DNA from 3 places in the Stenotrophomonas sp. C3(2023) genome. Region 1 is predicted to be linked to each of the others. Evidence: predicted binding sites of a transcription regulator. Region 1 holds the regulator's gene; each other region holds the start of a gene.
What was found. Region 1 encodes HrcA, which represses chaperone genes, less so after heat shock. Its sites were predicted from a motif close to TTNGCACTCNNNNNNNNNGAGTGCNAA; they were not measured.
Positions count from the first base shown of each region.

Region 2: RZA67_RS14330 (co-chaperone GroES) is a predicted target of HrcA. The motif match lies at 3,433-3,459, and genes of this name have one in related genera.
Region 3: rpoH (RNA polymerase sigma factor RpoH) is a predicted target of HrcA. The motif match lies at 2,903-2,929, and genes of this name have one in related genera.

Region 1 covers NZ_JAWJLO010000001.1:2,187,962-2,193,628, reverse strand. The annotation lists gene fur (ferric iron uptake transcriptional regulator) at 25-429, shown strand; gene recN (DNA repair protein RecN) at 568-2,229, opposite strand; gene hrcA (heat-inducible transcriptional repressor HrcA) at 2,345-3,397, shown strand; gene grpE (nucleotide exchange factor GrpE) at 3,473-3,979, shown strand; gene dnaK (molecular chaperone DnaK) at 4,145-5,667, shown strand, end outside.
Region 2 covers NZ_JAWJLO010000001.1:3,230,309-3,235,975, reverse strand. The annotation lists gene RZA67_RS14345 (protein-disulfide reductase DsbD) at 1-985, opposite strand, end outside; gene cutA (divalent-cation tolerance protein CutA) at 1,006-1,344, opposite strand; gene RZA67_RS14335 (endonuclease) at 1,428-3,212, opposite strand; gene RZA67_RS14330 (co-chaperone GroES) at 3,506-3,793, shown strand; gene groL (chaperonin GroEL) at 3,876-5,525, shown strand.
Region 3 covers NZ_JAWJLO010000001.1:461,827-467,493, reverse strand. The annotation lists gene purH (bifunctional phosphoribosylaminoimidazolecarboxamide formyltransferase/IMP cyclohydrolase) at 1-521, shown strand, start outside; gene purD (phosphoribosylamine--glycine ligase) at 579-1,862, shown strand; gene rpoH (RNA polymerase sigma factor RpoH) at 2,017-2,892, opposite strand; gene RZA67_RS01895 (hypothetical protein) at 3,416-5,667, opposite strand, start outside.

The DNA of each region.
Region 1 (5,667 bases):
TAAATCGCCAATGAACGGAGCTTTATGGAAACCCACGACCTGCGCAAAGTCGGCCTGAAGGTGACCCATCCTCGGATGCGGATCCTGGCCCTGCTGGAGCGCACCCCGCAGCACCACATGACCGCCGAAGACATCTATCGCCAGCTGCTTGAGCACGGCGATGAGATCGGTCTGGCCACGGTTTACCGGGTGCTGACCCAGTTCGAGGCGGCCGGTCTGGTGCTCAAGCACAACTTCGAGGGCGGCCAGGCGGTGTACGAGCTGGACCGTGGCGGCCACCATGACCACATGGTGTGCGTGGATACCGGCAAGATCATCGAGTTTGAAAGCACCGAGATCGAGGAGCTGCAGCGCCGGATCGCCGCCGAGCACGGCTACGAGCTGGAAGAGCATTCGCTGGTGCTGTACGTGCGCAAGAAGCGCCGCTGAGCGCGGACGCACGTGCTGAAAGCTGAAAACCCGGGGATACCCGGGTTTTTTTGTGATGGGGCCTGGGTTCTGCCAGCGAAAGCGTGACGACCCGCGGTCGTCACCTACCGGTTGCGAGGGGCGCCAGCGCCCCGGCGCTCAGGCCTGCAGCAGCTTGCGGGCGGCAGCGCGCGCTTCCTTGCTGACTTCAACGCCGCCCAGCATGCGCGCCAGTTCTTCTTCGCGGGCGCGGGTGTCGAGCTTTTCCACGGCGCTCTGGGTCATGCCGTCCACCGGGGCCTTGCTCACGCGGTAATGGGCGTGGCCCTTGGAGGCGACCTGCGGCAGATGGGTCACGCACAGCACCTGGCGTTTCTCACCGAGGGCGCGCAGCTTCTGGCCGACAATGTCGGCCACAGCGCCGCCGATGCCCGAGTCCACTTCGTCGAACACCATCGTCGGTACGGCGTCCAGGTCCAGTGCGGCCACTTCGATGGCCAGCGAGATGCGTGACAGCTCACCGCCGGAAGCCACCTTGCGCAGCGGGCGCGGCGGCTGGCCGGCATTGGCCGCCACCAGGAATTCGACCCGCTCGGCACCCTGTGCGTCGGGCTGGCCGTCGCCATGCGGCTCCAGCTGGATCAGGAACTGGCCACCGCCCATGCCCAGCTCGGCAATCAGCCCGGTGGTGGTGGTGGACAGTTCGCTGGCCGCGCGCTGGCGGCTTTCGCTGAGCACCGCAGCCTGCGTGCGCCATGCCGCAGCGGCCTTTTCGATTTCGCCGGCCAGGCGCTGCAGGCGTTCGTCGGCGCCGCGCAGCTGCTCCACTTCGGCCTGCATGCGCTCGCGGTGCGGACCCAGCTCGGCCATCGCCACCCGGTGCTTGCGCGCCAGGTCGTGCAGGCGGCCTAGCCGACGCTCGTTCTCGGCGAACTGCTCGGGGTCGGCGTCCAGGTCGTCGCGCACCCGGTCCAGCAGGGCCAGCGCTTCATGCAGCTGGATGGCGGCACTGTCGATCAGCGCGTCCACCTCGCCCAGCCGCGGGTCATGCTCGGCCACCCGGCCCAGCTCGCCGCGGACCTGCTGCAGCAGGTCCAGTGCACCGCCGTCGTCGTCGCCGTTGAGGCGGCCACTGGCCACCTCGCAGGCGGTGAGCAGCGCGCTGGCATGGGCCTGGCGGCGGTGGCTGGCCTCCAGCGTGGCAATGGCCGCCGGTTCCAGGTCCTCGCGCTCCAGTTCGCGCAACTGGTGTTCCAGGAACCCGATGCGGTCGCTCACATCGCCCTGCTGGGAAAGCGCGTCAGCCTCGTCCACCAGCGCCTGCCAGGCGGCGGTGGCCTGGCGCACGCTGCGCCGCGCCTCGGCGTTGCCAGCGTAGGCATCGAGCAACGCCAACTGCGAGGGCCGTGCCAGCAGCGCCTGCTGTTCGTGCTGGCCGTGGATCTCCACCAGCAAACCGGCCAGCTCGGTCAGCTGGGTGAGGGTCACCGGACGGCCGTTGATGAAAGCGCGCGAGCCGCCGTCAGCACGGATCACCCGGCGCAGCTGGCATTGCTCCTCATCGTCGAGTTCGTTGTCGGCCAGCCAGCGGCGCGCGGCCTGCAGCTGCTCCAGCGCGAACTCGGCGGAAAGCTCGGCGCGGGGGGCGCCGTGGCGGACCACGCCGCTGTCGGCGCGCAGGCCGGACAGGAAGCCCAGCGCGTCGACCATCAGCGACTTGCCGGCGCCGGTCTCGCCTGAAACCACGGTCATGCCCGGCCCGAACTCCAGTTCGGTGGCGCGGACAACAGCGAAATCCTTGATGGATAGGTGTCTGAGCATCGGTAGGTCAGTCTCTCAAGCCGCGCAAAGCTAGCACGCAGGGCAGGTCGGTCCAATGACTTGCCAAGCATGGGGGCTGGCATTATCTAATGGAACAGTCTCACAGGCTGATTCCATGCAGGCGTTCTCCGACCAGCTTCCCGCCCGTTCCCGCCATCTGCTGCGCACGCTGATCACGCGCTACATCCAGGACGGTGAACCGGTGGGCTCACAGACCCTGGCCCGGGTGGCCGGGCTGGATGTGAGTGCGGCCACCATCCGCAATATTCTGGCCGAGATGGAAGAAGTGGGTCTGCTGAGTTCAGCGCACGCCTCGGCCGGGCGTATTCCCACCGCCCACGGCTACCGCGTCTTCGTCGACAGCCTGGTGCAGATGCAGCCGCCGGGCGAGGAGGACCTGAGCCGGCTGCGCCAGGAGCTGGCCAGCGGCGCAGGTACCCAGGCGTTGCTGGGCAGTGCGTCACAGCTGCTGTCTGCGATGAGCCAGTTCGTCGGGGTGGTCAGCGCGCCGCGCCGGACCCGGTTCGCCTTCCGGCAGATCGATTTTGTGGCGCTGGACGCCAACCGCGTGCTGGCCATTGTGGTGTTTGCCGACAACGAGGTGCAGAACCGCATCATCGAGGCGCGCCGCAGCTGGGAGCCGGGTGAGCTGGAGCAGGTGGCCAACTACCTCAACGCGCAGTTTGCCGGCATGCCGCTGTCGGGCATCCGTCAGCACCTGCTGCTGGAGCTGCGCAGCGCCCGCAGCGAGCTGGAACGGCTGCTGTCACAGAGCGTCGAGCTGGCCGAACAGGCCCTGCAGCCGCCTGAGGACGACATCCTGCTGGCCGGCCAGACCCGGCTGCTGGGCGTGCAGGATCTGACCAACCTGGAACGCCTGCGCGAGCTGTTCGAGCTGTTTGCCAGCAAGCGCGAGATCCTGCAGCTGCTCGAGCGCACGATCCAGGCGCCGGGGGTGCGCATCTTCATCGGTGAGGAAACCGGCATGGTGCCGCTGGAGGGCGTGTCGCTGGTCACCGCCCCCTATGTGGCCGAGGGCCAGGTGCTGGGCGTGCTGGGGGTCATCGGCCCCAGCCGGATGGCCTATGACCGCATGATTCCGCTGGTCACGGCCACTGCCGAGGCCCTTGGCGCCGCCTTTTCGACCCCGCCGCACGGTTCGAAGTGATCTGACGCTTGAAACGCAGCATCCCGCCCACACTAGGGTGGGTGGAGGCGGGGTGTGTCCGCCAGGGAACCGCACATGAACCACGAACAGCCAGAGATTCAAGCCCAGCCGGCCGACGCGGCCGAGGGTGCACTCCACGACCAGATCGAGCAGCTGCGCGGCGAGCTGGAGCAGGTCAAGGCCGATGCGCTGCGTGAGCGCGCCGACCTGGACAACCAGCGCAAGCGCGTGGCCCGCGATGTCGAGCAGGCCCGTCGCTTTGCCAACGAAAAACTGCTGGGCGAGCTGCTGCCGGTCTTCGACAGCCTCGATGCCGGGCTGAAGGCCGCAGGCGATGAGGCCCATCCGCTGCGCGAAGGTCTGGAACTGACCTACAAGCAGCTGCTCAAGGTCGCCGGTGACAACGGCCTGACCCTGCTGGACCCGACCGGCCAGGCGTTTAACCCCGAGCATCACCAGGCCATCAGCCAGGTACCGGCCGACGACGCCGCGCCGGGCAGCGTGGTGCAGGTGTTCCAGAAGGGCTACCTGCTCAACGACCGCCTGCTGCGCCCCGCGCTGGTGGTGGTGGCCGCCGACTGACCCGGCATGGGTGGCCGTCGGCCCTTGGGCAGACGGCGACCCGACCCCATTGAACACAGCGTTCGGAGGGTGGCTTGAATGTTCCACGGCCATCCCCCACATCGTTTTCATCCACCGGCCAGCGTGCCGGTCTGACCAAAACACAGCACTCAGGAGTCTCCCCACATGGGCAAGATCATTGGTATCGACCTCGGCACCACCAACTCGTGCGTGGCGATCATGGACGGCGGCAAGGCCCGCGTCATTGAAAACTCGGAAGGCGACCGGACCACGCCCTCCATCGTCGCCTACACCAAGGACGGCGAAATCCTGGTCGGCGCCTCGGCCAAGCGCCAGGCGGTGACCAACCCGAAGAACACCTTCTACGCCGTCAAGCGCCTGATTGGCCGCAAGTTCACCGACGGTGAAGTGCAGAAGGACATCTCGCACGTGCCGTACGGCATCCAGGCCCATGAAAACGGCGATGCCTGGGTGTCCACCAGCGATGCCAAGAAGATGGCGCCGCAGGAAATCTCGGCCAAGGTGCTGGAAAAGATGAAGAAGACCGCCGAGGACTTCCTCGGTGAGAAGGTCACCGAAGCGGTCATCACCGTGCCGGCCTACTTCAACGACAGCCAGCGCCAGGCGACCAAGGACGCCGGCCGCATCGCCGGCCTGGACGTCAAGCGCATCATCAACGAGCCGACCGCGGCCGCGCTGGCCTATGGCCTGGACAAGGGTGACAACAAGGATCGCAAGATCGTGGTGTACGACCTGGGCGGCGGCACCTTCGACGTTTCGGTGATCGAGATCGCCAATGTCGACGGCGAGAAGCAGTTCGAGGTGCTGGCCACCAACGGTGACACCTTCCTGGGCGGCGAAGACTTCGACAACCGCGTCATCGAATACCTGGTGGAGGAGTTCAACAAGGACCAGGGCATCGACCTGCGCAAGGACCCGCTGGCCCTGCAGCGTCTGAAGGACGCCGCCGAGCGCGCCAAGATCGAGCTCTCCAGCGCCCAGCAGACCGAAGTGAACCTGCCTTACGTGACCGCTGATGCCAGCGGCCCGAAGCACCTGAACATCAAGCTGACCCGCGCCAAGCTGGAAGCACTGGTCGAAGACCTGGTGAAGAAGTCGATCGAGCCGTGCCGCCTCGCGCTGAACGATGCCGGTCTGCGCTCGAGCGACATCGACGAAGTGATCCTGGTCGGCGGCCAGACCCGCATGCCGAAGGTGCAGCAGGCGGTGACCGAGTTCTTCGGCAAGGAACCGCGCAAGGACGTCAACCCGGACGAAGCCGTTGCACTGGGCGCAGCGATCCAGGGTGGCGTGCTGGGTGGCGACGTCAAGGACGTGCTGCTGCTGGACGTGACCCCGCTGTCGCTGGGTATCGAAACCATGGGCGGTGTGTTCACCAAGATCATCGAGAAGAACACCACCATCCCGACCAAGGCCTCGCAGGTGTTCTCCACTGCCGAAGACAACCAGTCGGCTGTGACCGTGCACGTGCTGCAGGGTGAGCGCGAGCAGGCCCGTTTCAACAAGTCGCTGGCCAAGTTCGACCTCTCCGGCATCGAACCGGCGCCGCGCGGCCTGCCGCAGGTGGAAGTGTCCTTCGATATCGACGCCAACGGCATCCTGCATGTGTCGGCCAAGGACAAGAAGACCAACAAGGAACAGAAGGTCGAGATCAAGGCCGGTTCGGG
Region 2 (5,667 bases), 1.0 Mb from region 1:
GCTGCGCGGCGGCGGCTTCGTTGCTCAGCGGCGCAATGAGCCCAGGACGCGGGGCGGCCGCATCGGCGTCGGCACTGATGCGCCCGGCGGGAATCTGCAGCTTCAGCCGCCGGGTCATCGGCGGATAGCAGATGCCGTCGGTCTGGCAGCCCTGGAACGTGGCCACCAGCGTTGCAGTGGTTGCCTCGGCCGTACGACGGCGCACCGGCAACGGCACTTCCACCTGGTCGAAATACACCGCGACATCGCCGAAGTGTTCGTCGCGGTGCGATCGCGGGGTCGGCCAGCGCGGCGCAGCCGCCAGCACGCCGGGGTTGCCCTCGAGCTTGAGCGAGGTGCGGTCGCGGTAGAGGTAGTAGCCCGGGGCAGGGGTGAAACGCAGCAGCAGGGTGTTGCCGTCGCTGACGATCGCGTCGAAGCCGAACGCCTGTTCCGGCGGCAGCGGCAGCGACTGGCTGTTGCCCTGGCCGATGCCCGGCAGGCGCAGGCCACCGCTGGCAGCCGCCGCGGCGAGCGGATTGACCGGCAACGGGTTGCCGGCGCCGGCCGCGCTTGCCACCGCCGCAGTGCTGCCGTGCGGCAGCTGCACCTGCACGATGCGCTTCTGCGGCGGGTAACACACGCCGGCATCGGCGCACCCCTGGAAGCGCACTTCGAGCGTGACCACGCTGGCATCGGCCCTCGGGCGGCCGGGCAGGGTGGCCCGCAGCTGGTCGCGGTAGGTTTCCACCTCGCCGAAGAAATCATCGTGGTGGCGCTCGCCAGCCGGCATGCGCAGTTCACCACCGTTGAAACCGGCGTCAGCCTTGACCGCCGTGCGGTGGCGATAGAGGTAATAGCCCGGTGCGATCTTCCACTGCAGCGCGATGCTGTCGCGCTGGTCGGCGGTAGCGGTCAGCGCGAACGCTTCGTCCACCGGCAGCAGATCTTTCTCGCTCACGGCCCAGGCGGGCAGGCTGGCCAACAGCAGAACGCACAGCGTCATGCAACGACGGAAAAGCGCCATCAAACAATGTCCTCCCGGGTCTGCGCCCGGATCCAATCAAGATAGGCCGGCAAACCGGCCCGGGTTTCGACCGCGATGCACTCGGGGAGTTCATACGGGTGCAGTTCCAGCAACCGCGCCATTGCGGCGTCGATCCGGCTGGCCGTGGTTTTCACCAGCAGCTGGAGCTCGGCATCGGTGGTGACCTGCCCCTGCCAACGGTAAGTGGAGTGGGCGCCGTCGAGCCGTGTCACGCACGCGGCCAGCCTTTCACCCACCAGGGTGGTGGCGATGCGCTCGGCGCTTGCCTGGTCCGGGCAGGTGGTCAACAGCAGCAGGACGGGATCGGCGGTGCTCATGACCGCCGAGTATAGGGCCCCGGTCCAGGCGGGTGCCGGACCGGGGCATGGGACGGGTCTGAAACCCGCCCTGAGACCTCACCTCAGTTGGCCAGCTGACAGGTACTTGGCTTGGCCGAGGTGAACAAGGCGTTGCTGGCCCACTCGGGGTGATCGATGAACGGGTTGCGGTTGCCCTGGAAACTGAAGATCACTTCGTTGCGTTCGCGTTCGGCCGCATCCGGCGGGTCGGCCAGGTGCCAGTCGAGCAGGGTGGACAGCAGGCCCATGTAGGCCGGTGAGCTGCGGGTGGCGACGATGCGGCTGCGGTCGTCGGTGAGCTCCAGGTCCGGCTCGGACTGGCCGGTGGCCGCGTCCACGCCGCCCTCGTAACGGATCGCCATGTACATCACCGCACGGGCGATGTCGCCCTTGCGCGCGCCCCACACCTCGAACGTGCCCTGGTTGCCGTCAGGACTGCGCACCCAGTTGGAGCTGCCGGGGTAGCTGCCGCTGCTGCCGCCCTGGCCATTGTTGGCCCCGGTGGCACGCTCGCCGCAGTTGCTGTCGCACCTGGCAAACGGCTTGTTGCCGCGGTCGGCGTTCCACTGTGCGTCGGTCAGGTACAGCATGTGCGTGTCGGTGTAGGGCGCATAGGGCAGGCCCTTGTCGCCGGTGGTGCTGGGGAAGCCGAGCGAGTTGGGCCAGGTGTGCTCGCGGTTGTAGCGCAGGCCACTGCCGCTGCCGGCGCGGTCGCTGACCTTGGCGTAGCTGCGGTTGCGGTAAGCGTCGAGGATCCGGTTGGGGTTGTTCGGGTCCTCCTCGGCGATTTCCAGGATCGTCCAGGTGGAGGTGCCCGAACCGCTGTACGGATAGACCGTGTGGCCCCTGATGGTCTCGTGCAGTGAACAGCGCAGCTGACTGGGGCTGGAGGTGTTGACGCGGCGGTAGTAGTCACCCGGGTTGCCCGGGTCCGGGGTGCCGGTGCTGCTGGCCACACGGAAGGCGATACGCGAATCGGCGGCGGGGCGGGCGCCCTGGCTGTCGCTGATGCGGTTGGCACGGATGTCGAAGCGGCAGGCTTCACCGGCCACCAGCGCGGTATCGGTCGTTATGTTCAGGCTGCGCCCGCTGGCCGGGTGGCGCAGCGGTATGCTGCCGGACTGACCGCAGCTCAGTGCGAAGGCACCCTCAGCCACGTTGACGGTCTCGCTGAAGACCACTTCCAGGTCGCCGGCGGCGGGGAAGCTGCTGCTGCCCTGCGCCGGGACCGTGGTGGACACCGAGGGCGGGGTGTTCGGGCCCGGCGTACCGGGGCTGCCGCTGAACTGCTGACCGTGGTTGCAGCTGCCGAAGGTCTGCGCGGCCGACCCGGCCCAGGTGAAGTGCGCGTACTGGCTGCCACTGCCGGTGAGCTGCAGCGAGGTGCCGGGGGGCGTGCTGTTGCTTTCGGCCACCGGGATGTTCTGGCTGGTCATGCCCGCAGCAGGGCCCGAGGCGGCGGTGATGGTGCCCTCGTAGCTGAGGAACTGGACCACCTGGCCATCGGGGCCGACCAGCGCGATGCCGTCGTTGGGACCGTTCTGGATGCCGTTGGTGGGGTAGCGGACCACCGCGATGCTGGCACTGCCGCAACCGGCGGGACCGCCACTGGGGACCGCGTTCTCGGCATACACCACGGCGGCCGAGGGCGTGCTGCCGTTGTACAGGTACAGGCGGTAGCCGGAGAGGTCCTCACCGGCAGTGGCCACCACTTCGATGGCCTCGCCGGTGTCGCCAGCGGGCGTGCTGTCGTCGTAGTGCAGTTCGTTGATGAAAACCCCGGCCTGCGCCGGGGCAGTGGCCAGCGCCAGCAGGCAAGCGGCGGCAAGCGGTGTCAGCAATCGCATCGACTTCTCCATGTTGATGGATCCCCCACCGGGACTTTAAGCCCATTGCGTTACAGGTTGGCGGGTTTGGCTCGTCTGCCCGTGCTGCGGTCGACGGGAGGGCGGGGGCGGTGTGCCGTCCCGCCGGGGCAAAAAAAATTTCATCCGCAGGCCTTGAAAGGTCACCGGGGGGCTCCATCTCTGCCCTGTCCCGAGCAATCGGGTTTTTTCACGAGCGATTCTGGCAGTCACCTGGGGTGAGTGCTAACATCGCCGGACTTTTTTAGATCTATCAATCACTTAAGAGGTCTCACATGAGCATCAAGCCGCTGCACGACCGCATCGTGGTCAAGCCGATCGAAGCTGACGAAATCTCCGCGGGCGGCATCGTGATTCCGGATTCCGCCAAGGAAAAGTCCACCAAGGGCGAAGTCGTGGCCGTCGGCCCGGGCAAGCCGCTGGACAACGGCAGCGTGCGCGCGCCGTCGCTGAAGGTCGGCGACAAGGTCATCTACGGCCAGTACGCCGGCAGCTCGTACAAGAGCGAAGGCACCGAGTACAAGGTTCTGCGCGAAGACGACGTGCTCGCCATCATCGGCTGAGCCACCGCGCAACCTGCTGCTGTAACTCCATTCCCGTTCAACGCAGCTGGGCCTGGCCCGGCTCCATAAAGAGGTAATCGCAATGTCTGCCAAGGATATTCGTTTCGGTGAAGACGCCCGTTCGCGCATGGTGCGCGGCGTCAACGTGCTCGCCAATGCCGTGAAGGCCACCCTGGGTCCGAAGGGCCGCAACGTCGTGCTGGAAAAGAGCTTCGGTGCTCCGACCATCACCAAGGACGGCGTCTCCGTCGCCAAGGAAATCGAACTGGCTGACAAGTTCGAGAACATGGGCGCGCAGATGGTCAAGGAAGTGGCTTCGCGCACCAATGACGACGCCGGCGACGGCACCACCACCGCCACCGTGCTGGCCCAGGCCCTGATCCGCGAAGGCGTCAAGGCCGTTGCCGCCGGCATGAACCCGATGGACCTCAAGCGCGGCATCGACAAGGCCGTCGTGGCCGCTGTGGCCGAGCTGAAGAACATCTCCAAGCCGACCGCTGACGACAAGGCGATTGCCCAGGTCGGCACCATCTCGGCCAACTCCGACGAGTCGATCGGCAACATCATCGCCGAAGCAATGCGCCGCGTGACCAAGGAAGGCGTCATCACCGTCGAGGAAGGCTCGGGCCTGGAAAACGAGCTGGACGTCGTCGAAGGCATGCAGTTCGACCGTGGCTACCTGTCGCCGTACTTCATCAACAACCAGCAGTCGCAGACCGCTGACCTGGACGATCCGTTCGTGCTGCTGCACGACAAGAAGATCTCCAACGTGCGTGACCTGCTGCCGGTGCTGGAAGGCGTTGCCAAGGCTGGCAAGCCGCTGCTGATCATCGCTGAAGACATCGAAGGCGAAGCGCTGGCCACCCTGGTGGTCAACACCATCCGTGGCATCGTCAAGGTCGTGGCCGTCAAGGCACCGGGCTTCGGCGACCGTCGCAAGGCGATGCTGGAAGACATGGCCGTGCTGACCGGTGGTACCGTGATTTCCGAGGAAATCGGCCTGTCGCTGGAAAAGGCCACCATCAAGGACCTGGGCCGCGCCAAGAAGGTGCAGGTCTCCAAGGAAAACACCACCATCATCGACGGTGCCGGCGAGAAGGCCAACATCGACGCGCGTGTCACCCAGATCAAGACCCAGATCGAAGACACCTCGTCGGACTACGACCGTGAGAAGCTGCAGGAACGTGTGGCCAAGCTGGCCGGCGGTGTTGCCGTGATCAAGGTCGGCGCTTCGACCGAAATCGAAATGAAGGAAAAGAAGGACCGCGTCGACGACGCCCTGCACGCTACCCGTGCGGCGGTGGAAGAAGGCGTGGTGCCGGGCGGCGGCGTGGCCCTGGTACGTGCGGTTGCTGCACTGACCGGCCTGAAGGGTTCCAACGAAGACCAGAACCATGGCATCCAGATCGCCCTGCGCGCGATGGAAGCCCCGCTGCGCGAGATCGTCTCCAACGCCGGCGAAGAGCCCTCCGTGATCGTCAACAAGGTCAAGGAAGGCGCAGGCAACTACGGCTACAACGCTGCCACCGGCGAGTTCGGTGACATGGTCGAGCTGGGCATCCTGGACCCGACCAAGGTGACCCGTTCGGCGCTGCAGAACGCCGCTTCGATCGCCGGCCTGATGATCACCACCGAAGCCATGGTGGCCGAAGCCCCGAAGAAGGACGACGGCGCTGGCGCCGCTGCCGGCGGCATGGGCGGCATGGGTGGCATGGGCGGCATGGACTTCTGATGCGGCCGCCGGCTGCGGCCGGCCTGCTACGAAGCACAGCTGCATGAAAAACCCCGCCGCAAGGCGGGGTTTTTCTTTTGCGGCGCTTGGCCGGTACCGCGCAGATGCGGACCGGTCCGATGGTTCCGCTCTGCGTTTTTGC
Region 3 (5,667 bases), 1.7 Mb from region 1:
CGCAGAAGAAGGCCAACGTGCGCGTGCTGCGCATTCCGCACGGCGATGGCCTGAACAACTACGACACCAAGCGCGTGGGCTCGGGCCTGCTGCTGCAGTCGTCGGACAACCGCGGCATGAGCCGCGACGAGCTGACCGTGGTCAGCCAGCGCGCGCCCACCGAAAAGCAGTTCACCGACCTGCTGTTTGCCTGGAAGGTCGCCAAGTTCGTCAAGTCCAACGCCATCGTCTATGCCAAGGACAACCGCACCATCGGCGTCGGTGCCGGGCAGATGAGCCGCGTCTACTCGGCGCGTATCGCCGGCATCAAGGCCGCCGATGCCAACCTGGTGGTGGAAGGGTCGGTCATGGCCTCCGATGCGTTCTTCCCGTTCCGCGACGGCATCGACGCCGCCGCCGCCGCCGGCATCGCCGCGGTGATCCAGCCGGGTGGTTCGATGCGCGACGCCGAGGTGATCGCCGCCGCCGACGAACACGGCCTGGCCATGGTGTTCACCGGCGTGCGCCACTTCCGCCACTGATCCATCTGCAAAGCCGGGCATTGCCCGGCTTTTTCCATGCATTCGAGAACCCATTCCATGAAGATCCTCGTCATCGGCTCTGGCGGCCGCGAACACGCACTTGCCTGGAAGCTGGCCCAGTCGGCCCGTGTGGATGAAGTGCTGGTGGCTCCCGGCAACGCCGGCACCGCCACCGAAGCGAAGTGCCGCAACGTAGCCGTCAAGGTCACCGACCTCGATGGACTGCTCGCGCTGGCGCAGAACGAAGGCGTGGCGCTGACCGTGGTCGGCCCTGAAGTGCCGCTGGTGGCCGGTGTGGTCGATCGCTTCCGCGCCGTTGGCCTGCGCATCTTCGGGCCCACCGCCGCCGCCGCGCAGCTGGAAGGCAGCAAGGCCTACGCCAAGGACTTCCTGGCGCGGCACAACATTCCCACCGCGTTCTATGCCGTGCACACCGAGGTGGACGCCGCCCTGGCCTACATCCATGAGAAAGGCGCGCCCATCGTGGTCAAGGCCGATGGCCTGGCCGCCGGCAAGGGCGTCATCGTGGCGATGACCCTGGCCGAGGCCGAGGACGCGGTACGTGACATGCTCTCCGGCAATGCGTTCGGCGATGCCGGCGCGCGCGTGGTGATCGAGGAATTCCTTGATGGCGAGGAAGCCAGCTTCATCTCGATGGTGGACGGCACCTTCGCGCTGCCGATGGCCACCTCGCAGGACCACAAGCGCGTGGGCGACGGCGATACCGGCCCCAACACCGGAGGCATGGGGGCCTACTCACCTGCCCCGGTGGTCACCGAGGCGGTGCATGCGCGGGTGATGCGCGAGGTGGTCAACCCCACCGTGCAGGGCATGATCGCCGACGGCATCCCGTTCACCGGCTTCCTCTATGCGGGGCTGATGATCGATGCCAACGGCGCGCCGAAGGTGATCGAGTTCAATGTGCGCTTCGGCGACCCGGAAACGCAGCCGGTGATGCTGCGCCTGCAGTCGGACCTGGTGGAGCTGGTGGAAGCAGCCATCGACGGCACGCTGGATCAGGTGCAGGCACAGTGGGACCCGCGCCCGTCGCTGGGCGTGGTGCTGGCCGCCCGCCCCTATCCGGACGCGCCGATCACCGGCGAGGTGATTTCCGGCCTGGACGCCGTGCCGACCAGTGCCAAGGTGTTCCATGCCGGCACCGTGCTGGACGCGCAGGGCCAGGTGCTCAGTGCCGGTGGCCGCGTGCTGTGCGTTGCCGCGCTGGGCGGGAGCGTGCGTGAGGCGCAGGCTCATGCCTATGCCGGCGTGGCGGCGATCCGCTGGCCCAACGCGTTCCACCGCACCGACATCGGCTGGCGCGCCATCGCCCGCGAAGGCTGAGGGCCGTGGTAGGTGACGACCGTTGGTCGTCACGGGCAGCGCCAGGATCAAACGTGTGACGACCAACGGTCGTCACCTACCACCGCCGCGCGACGGCACAAAAAAGGCCGCGGTCCCTGGGACCGCGGCCTTCGTCTTTCAGGTCGGGCTGGAATCAGGCCGAGAACAGCGCCTTCATCTTCTTCAGCGCGTTGGCCTCGACCTGGCGGATCCGCTCGGCCGATACGCCATATTCGTCCGCCAGCTCCTGCAGGGTCACCTTGCTGTCCGCATCCAGCCAACGGCGACGGATGATGTCACGCGAACGGGCATCCAGTTCGGCCAGACCCTCGCGCAGCAGCTGCAGCTGGTTGTCCTCGCTGTCGGCGCGCTCATACGCCTGCGACGGCTCCTCGTCGTTGGCGACCAGGTACGCCGCCGGCGACGGCGGTGCGTGATCGTCGTCCTCGTCGCTGGGCGCGTCAAAGCCGACATCGCGACCGGACAGGCGCGACTCCATCTCCAGCACTTCGCGCTCGGAGACATTGAGGTCCTTGGCCACCGCGCTGACCTCGGCCGCGTTCATCCACCCCAGGCGCTTCTTGGATTTGCGCAGGTTGAAGAACAGCTTGCGCTGGGCCTTGGTGGTAGCAACCTTGACGATGCGCCAGTTCTTCAGGATGAACTCGTGCATTTCCGCGCGGATCCAGTGCACCGCGAAGGACACCAGGCGCACGCCCATGTCCGGGTCGAAGCGCTTGACCGCTTTCATCAGGCCGATGTTGCCTTCCTGGATCAGATCACCCAGGGCAAGGCCGTAGCCGTTGTAGCCGCGGGCAACGTGAACCACGAAGCGCAGGTGGGAATGGACCAGCTCGCGCGCAGCGTCCAGGTCCTGTTCGTCGCGGAAACGACGGGACAGATCCTGTTCCTCATCGACCGACAGCACCGGAATCTGGTGCACGGCACCGATGTAGGCGTCCAGCGAACCGAGCGCACTGGGAATCGGGAGATTGTTTGCCACAAGGGCAGTAGAGGTGTTCTGGCTCATGGTGCTCATCTTAGCAGTCCCGGTTTTGGACTGCTAAAGGGGGGAAAAAGTTCCAGCGTTCCGTAGATGGGACACTGGCGCTGACCACCCGTCTACCGTAGCGCGAAATGATGACAGTGGCGAGAGGCGGGCGCTCGGCGAATAATCCTTGATAAAGCAGTGACTTGCACGAGAAATTAGCGGTTTCCAGCGTCATTGGCGGCTGAATGTCGCACCCACCCCTGCCTGCTCAGGTCGTCCAGGTTGTCGGTCGTTCAGCCGGTTGGGACGCGCGTGGTCTGACAGCTGTTGAACTGCCGTTGGGGTGAGACCGACCGTACGCCAATGAGCGCCCCCGCCGCGCTGCGCGCGGTGCGCCGACCGTGGGGTCGGCACTACAAGGCGAAAGCGACGGCGCGTCCCGGTGCACGCCCCCGCCGCGCTGCGCGCGGTGCGCCGACCGTGGGGTCGGCACTACCAGAGCCGCGATCCCCACCGAAGGCACCCGCCCCGCGCTGCCCGGCAGGCTCGCATTTACCGAAGCCTAATAATACCCGGCCAGATTGAGGAAGAAGCCCTTCTGGTCGTACTGCAGCTCGGTCATATCGTCGCTGAACTCGGTGAAGTTGTAACCCAGTCCTACCTTGAAGTTCTCGCCGACGCGCCGGTCCACACCCACCAGCCAGCCCTTGCGCACGCCACCGTCGCGCACCTTTAACCAGCGATGTTCGGCCAGTGCCTCCCACTGCTGGAACAGCCGGTAACGCAGCTGCCCGGCCGCGAAGTCGGCGCGGCTGTCCAGCCACGGCCCCTGGCCGCGTCCGGTGCGGAACTCACCCCAGCGCGAGGCAAACTTGCCGGCCACTTCCCAGCGGTCGGTCACCTGCATCACGCCTTCAAAGGACAGGATCTGTGATTTCTGGTCGTACACCGTCACGCCTTCCTGGCCGAGTGAGGCCACGTCATACAGATAGGTGTACTTGCCGAACGCTGCCCAGCGCGTGTTGTCATGTGGCCGCCAGGCGAAGCCGAGATTGGTTTCGACCAGCTTGGCGTCGGCCACCGGATTGCGCTGGTCCTGGGTGTCGGCGTAGTTGGCCCGCAGCGCGATGCGCCAGTCTTCGTTGATCCTGTACAGCAGGCGATTGGTGGTCACCCACTGCTCGCGGTCTTCCGCGCCTTTGTCGCGGCGGTACTCCAGCTTGCTGTTCCACTGTGTGTTCGCGTCGGTACGCCCGCCGCTCACGCTGTAGGCGCGGCGGTCGACGCTGCCGGTGGTGGCATCCAGGTTGCCGTCCATCACGGTGAAGCCCAGGTTCCAACCCTGCGCCGGATAGAAATCCATGCCGAAGGTGTTGACCAGGCCGGCGGTGTCGTCGCGGCGGTCTTTCAGGTACTGGCTCTCGTTGAATACATTGACCTGGTTGCTCAGGCGCCAACGCTGGCCCAACGTCCAGCCGGTCTGCTGCCGGGTGTTGTACAGCGGATCGGTGGTGGTGCGGTCGGTGCTGTAGCTGTAGTTGCCGTAGAAGCTGTGGTCCGGCGACATCCAGTACTCGGCCTCCACCTTGCCGCCGTCGCCCCGGCTGCCGCTGCTCACCTCGGCCGCCACGCTGGAACGATCACCAAACAGGTAGCGCGCCCCCAGTGTGGCCAGGTCGTTCTTCTCGTAGGCGCCGCCGTCATCGTCCACGGTCAGCTGGCCGATGCCGTACAGCTCCCACTTCGCACCAAAGCGTTGCCGGTAGCTCAGCGCCGCCAGCGTGCCGTCCACATCGAAGCCGGCGTTCTCCTCGCGCACCCGCCGCAGCTCGGCGCCGAACTGTCCGGTATCGCCCAGCCGCCAGTCCATCGTCAGCTGTGACTGCTCCACGGCCACCTCGCCGCGCTCGGCGCGGCTGTGCCGACCGTACAGGCTCAGGTTGTCGGTGAAGTAACCGAGGAACTCGGCACCGTACTCCTCAACGGCCAGGCCGCTGTCCATGCGCGAAACCGAGAACCCGGCATCCACATCGCGCCACCATGCCCCCATGCTCCAGTCCTGTTGCGTCCAGCCGAGTTCGCGCAGGTTGGCGCGTGCTTCGACGGCACGCGCGTCGCCCTTGCGGTTGCCGCTTACCGGGTTGCGCTGGATGAAACTCAGGCCGCCGTTGTCGGAATAGAAGATCGGCGCCGCGGTGGCTTCGCTGCGCGTCTGCTCGATCTTGAGGTAGGTACCGCGCCCGGCCTGCAGGGTGAGGTCGGCGCCGATCAGGCTGTAATCGTCACCGCTGCGGTTTTCATCGACATACGTGCCACCGACGGCCACGTGGTCACCGAACCACTGCTTGCCGCGCACACCTGCACTGACATCGTCGGTGCTGAAGCCCAGTGGCACATATTCGTAGTCCACCAGCAGGATCTGGTCGTAGCCGTCCAGCGGGGTGTCACGGGTCAGGGTACGCACGTTCTCGCGCGTGATCTGCGCAAGCGCACGGGTCAGCAGCAGGCGTCCCTGGATTTCATTGATCTCGTAATCCACGCCTCGGGTCAGCGTACTGCGCACCTCGGTGCGGCCCGTGGTGCGGTCGCGCACTTCCAGCACCACCTGCTCCGAGCCGGGCAGCAGGTCGCCATGGCGCAGGTAGTACAGGCTGCCGCCGGTACCAAGAAACTCACTGTGGCCCAGCGCGGACTGTGCTTCGGACCCGAACGCTTTCACGTAGGAGCGCGGGTCGCCCAGCGGCGTGGTCGCGCGCGAGCGCCAGCTCAGTGCCGCACCATACAGCGAGCGCACGTACTGACCATATTCGGTAC